2 regions of the Phytopseudomonas daroniae genome follow, and region 2 is predicted to be linked to the other one. Evidence: predicted binding sites of a transcription regulator. Region 2 holds the regulator's gene; the other holds the start of a gene.

Region 1 (2,202 bases), on a different contig from region 2:
TACCGATGATTTTGCCCATTTCACTCTCCCGAAACTTTGATATATCCGCAGCGGTGTCGTGACTGCTGCGGTAGCACTAATACGCTTGACTTACTAAATGGGGGCTCGCTGGCCGATTTCAAGCCTGCTCGTCGATGGACGGCGGCGTTTCGGCCGGTGCCTTGCTGACCACGACCATGGCCGGACGCAGCAGGCGACCGTTGAGCATATAGCCCTTCTGGAACACCTTGAGCACGCTGTTGGGCTCGACATTGGTGCTTTCCTGTAGGGCCATGGCCTGATGGTGCTCCGGATTGAACGGCGCACCATGCGGGTCGATGGCTTCCAGTTGATGACGCTTGAGGGTGTCGAGCAGCAACTTGAGCGTCAGCTCCATACCTTCGCGTACCGCCTTGATCGACTCGTCGTCGGCACTGGACAGCTCGAGACCACGCTCCAGGCTATCCACCACCGGCAACAGGTCGTTGGCGAATTTCTCGAGGGCGAATTTGTGCGCCTTCTCGACATCCTGCTCAGCGCGGCGGCGCACGTTCTGCAGATCGGCAGCCATGCGCAGCGACTGATCCTGCGCAGCCGCCAGTTGCTCTTCCAGCGTTTGCACGCGAGCAGCCAGGTCGTCACTCAGCGCAGCGTCATTCGCTTCAGCCTCGGGAGTCTGCGGATCCAGGTTCTGTTCGTCAGCCATGCATTTCTCCTCTAAATGATTCGACGAGCCTCAACTCGCGCGTCTGCCGCCTATATAAGGACGATTTGTAGGGTTTCAAGGGGCGCGACCACATCACAGCGCTACAGAAGACACAGGATTGCCACCCACGAACAAAACACTGTATAAATAACCAGACAAAATTCTGGGAGGCCCCGCCATGCTGGTGCACCTGTCCGTACACAATTACGCCATCGTCGAACACCTCGATCTGGAACTGGATCGCGGCATGAGCGTCATCAGCGGCGAAACCGGCGCCGGCAAATCGATCATGCTCGATGCCCTCGGCCTGACCCTGGGCGATCGCGCGGACAGCGGCGTAGTGCGACCCGGTGCCGACAAGGCCGACATTCTCGCCAGCTTCGACCTGGCCGACATCCCCGAAGCCCACACCTGGCTCGCCGAGCGCGATCTGGACAATGACGGCCCGTGCATTCTGCGCCGCGTAATCACCGCCGAAGGCCGCTCGCGTGGCTACATCAATGGCACGCCCTGCCCGCTCGGCGACCTCAAGGCGCTGGGCGAGCTGCTGATCGACATCCACAGCCAGCATGAACATCAGTCCCTGCTCAAGGCCGATACCCATCGCCGCCTGCTCGACGAGTATGCCAATGCCCAGGAGCTGGCCCGCCAGGTGCACCTGGCCGCGCAGCGCTGGAAGCAGACCCGCAGCGAACTCGAACGCCTCGCCTCCCAGGGCGATGAGCAGCGCGCGCGCCATCAACTGCTCAGCTATCAACTGGAAGAGCTGGAGAACCTGGGGCTCGGCGACAATGAACTGGAGCAACTCGAACAGGATCACAAGGCCCTGACCAATGCCGAAGGCCTGCTCGCCGCCTGCCGTCAGGTTATCGAACAATGCAGCGAGAGCGATGCCGGCAACGTACTGTCCGCCCTGACCAGCAGCCTGAGCCGACTCAGCGGCGTCCAGGGCCAGCCGGGTGCGCTCAACGAAGCTGCCAACCTGCTGGCCAGCGCGCAGATCCAGGTCGAAGAAGCGGTGGGTGAGCTGAACCGCTTTCTCGACCATTTCGAGGCCGACCCCGAGCGCCAGCAACAACTGGAAGAGCGCCTGGACACCATCTACACCCTGGCCCGCAAGCATCGCATTCACCCCAGTGAACTGCCCGCCATGCAGCAACAGTTGTTCGACGAACTGGAAGACCTGAATGCCGATGACCAGGCCACGGAACGCCTGAGCGAAGAGCTGGCGGCTTATGGCCGGCATTACCAGGAAAAGGCCGCAGAACTGAGCGCCCGCCGACAAAAGGCGGCAGGCAAACTGGGTAAGGCAGTGGAAAAGGAAATGCAGGCGCTGGGTATGCCCGGCGGACGTTTCAGCATCCAGCTACAGGAAAATGCCAGCGGCGAACCAAACGCCAACGGCCTGGAGCAGGTGGAGTTCCTGGTCAGCGCCAACCCGGGGCAACCGATCAAGGCACTGGCCAAGGTCGCGTCCGGTGGCGAGCTGTCGCGTATCAGCCTGGCGATCCAGGTGA
Region 2 (2,202 bases):
TTGAGATCGTCGAGTTGCCCGATGGGCGTATCGCCCTGCGTCGAGCCGATGATGAGGAAGCGCTGGTGGTATTGGACTTTTCCGAAGATGCCAAGGCCTTTCTCCAGGGCCAGCATGTGGAAGTCGCCAAGGCGATGCTCAATGTCGGCGTGCAAATGGCCGGCAGAATGGCGGAAGGCGATTTCGAGCAAGAAGACGAGCAGCCTCGCGTCCTGCACTGATTCGGCTTTCCCGTCTGCGCCTTTGAGGCGAGTCAGGCAGCAAAGCTAGCATCTGACAGACACTCAAGCTTTAACCACTTTTCTGAAACTTGAGCTTCAGCCCAGGCTGATGTTCAGGCTTTGCGCCTGGCCCAGTTGCGCTGCCGCTTCCAATTGCTGGCGAGCGTGCTGGGGCAGGGGCTGCAACCAACTGATGACCGTGTGGCTGCGCCCAAGCTTCAGTGCTTCCTGAGCCAATTGCAGGGCGCTCTGGCTGTTTCGAGGGTGCAGCAGCAGAATGCGTTCGCGGTTCAGACCGGCATCGCGTAACCAGCTTTGCGTCAGACTCGTGGGTGGAGCGATCAGCGTCAGCCAGCGTTCGTCATCCTTTTCGCTCAGTTCCCGCAGCATGGGGGCCAACAGTGTCAGGCAATGGCCTGCAGCGCCCCTCAGCGACACCTCGCTGAAGGTTGTCTCCTGGTGGGGTTCGACTACCGCAATGGTCGAGGCCAGAAAGGCATCGAACAGCGGCAGTTGGGTACGGCTCAGCGACTGCGGGAACTGCATAAAGCCTCCATTAGCGGCGAATGACGCCGACACTCAAGCCTTCGATGATCAGATCCTGTTCTTCCAGGTTCACTTCTATCGGGGCGAATTCGGGGTTTTCCGCCAGCAACCAGACGGTATTGCCCTCACGTTTGAAGCGCTTGACCGTTACTTCGTCATCGATACGCGCGACGACCACCTGGCCGTTGCGTGCTTCGCTGGTGGTGTGTACGGCAAGCAGATCACCGTCGATAATGCCGATGTCCTTCATGCTCATGCCGCGAACGCGTAGCAGGTAGTCGGCCTTGGGGCGGAAGAAGTCCGGATTGATCCGGCATGCTTCTTCTATATGCTGTTGGGCCAGGATGGGCGCGCCGGCAGCCACTCGACCGATTACAGGCAGACCTTCTTCCTCGATCTGGTTGGGTTCGAAGCCGGGAATGCGGATGCCGCGGGAGGCGCCGGGCGTCATCTCGATAGCGCCTTTGCGCGCCAGTGCCTTGAGGTGCTCCTCGGCAGCGTTCGGTGACTTGAAACCGAGCGCCTGGGCGATCTCTGCACGAGTCGGCGGGTAGCCGTTGTCTTCCAGGCACTGCTTGATGAAGGCAAGGATTTCGGCTTGGCGGGGCGTCAGCTTGATCATGTGGGTGGCTCTGTCTTTTTATACAGTGACTGGGATTATATACAGTAAGCGCCGCTTGGCAATCCATTGATGCGCGTTGCGCTTGTGTTATCTACCCAGTGGCGGGTAAGTGGTACGTAATGGACTATGCTCAGGCGGCCTTTTTCAAAACCGGGCTGGTATCGCCCGCGACGCTATCGCCAAATGATGACTGAGCATCCAGAATACGGCCTGCGCGACTTGACAGCTGTGCGCGCTGAAACGTATGTTTCAAACACTTGTTTGTCGGATGGATGTCATGGCGCAATCGGAAACCGTTGAACGCATTCTGGACGCCGCGGAGCAATTGTTCGCGGAGAAGGGGTTCGCCGAGACGTCTTTGCGCCTGATCACCAGTAAAGCTGGGGTCAATCTGGCCGCCGTCAACTACCACTTCGGTTCCAAGAAGGCCCTGATACAGGCGGTATTCTCCCGTTTTCTCGGGCCGTTCTGCGCGAGCCTCGAGCGCGAGCTGGACAAGCGCCAGAGCAAGCCGGGTGTCACCTTCAGTCTCGAAGAACTGCTCGAGCTGTTGGTCGAGCAGGCTCTGGCGGTGAAGCCGCGCAGCGGCAACGACCTGTCGATCTTCATGCGCCTGCTGGGCTTGGCCTTCAGCCAGAGCCAGGGGCACCTGCGCAAATACCTCGAAGAAGTCTACGGCAAGGTATTCCGCCGCTACATGCTGCTGGTGCATGAGGCAGCGCCCGGTATTCCCCCTCTGGAACTGTTCTGGCGCGTGCATTTCATGCTGGGTGCTGCCGCGTTCAGCATGTCTGGCATCAAGGCGCTACGCGC

Evidence for each region. The regulator LexA, encoded in region 2, represses DNA repair genes until DNA is damaged. The targets are predictions, from matches to a motif close to CTGTNTNNNNANACAG.
Region 1: a site for LexA is predicted at 825-840, ahead of recN (DNA repair protein RecN). Genes of this name have one in related genera too.

What each region holds. Positions count from the first base shown of each region.
Region 1 covers NZ_QJUJ01000001.1:443,959-446,160, forward strand. Annotated here, with positions in the region: gene dnaK (molecular chaperone DnaK) at 1-19, opposite strand, end outside; gene grpE (nucleotide exchange factor GrpE) at 119-685, opposite strand; gene recN (DNA repair protein RecN) at 864-2,202, shown strand, end outside.
Region 2 covers NZ_QJUJ01000002.1:417,569-419,770, forward strand. Annotated here, with positions in the region: gene DNK10_RS07055 (hypothetical protein) at 1-221, shown strand, start outside; gene sulA (SOS-induced cell division inhibitor SulA) at 318-767, opposite strand; gene lexA (transcriptional repressor LexA) at 778-1,389, opposite strand; gene DNK10_RS07070 (TetR/AcrR family transcriptional regulator) at 1,667-2,202, shown strand, end outside.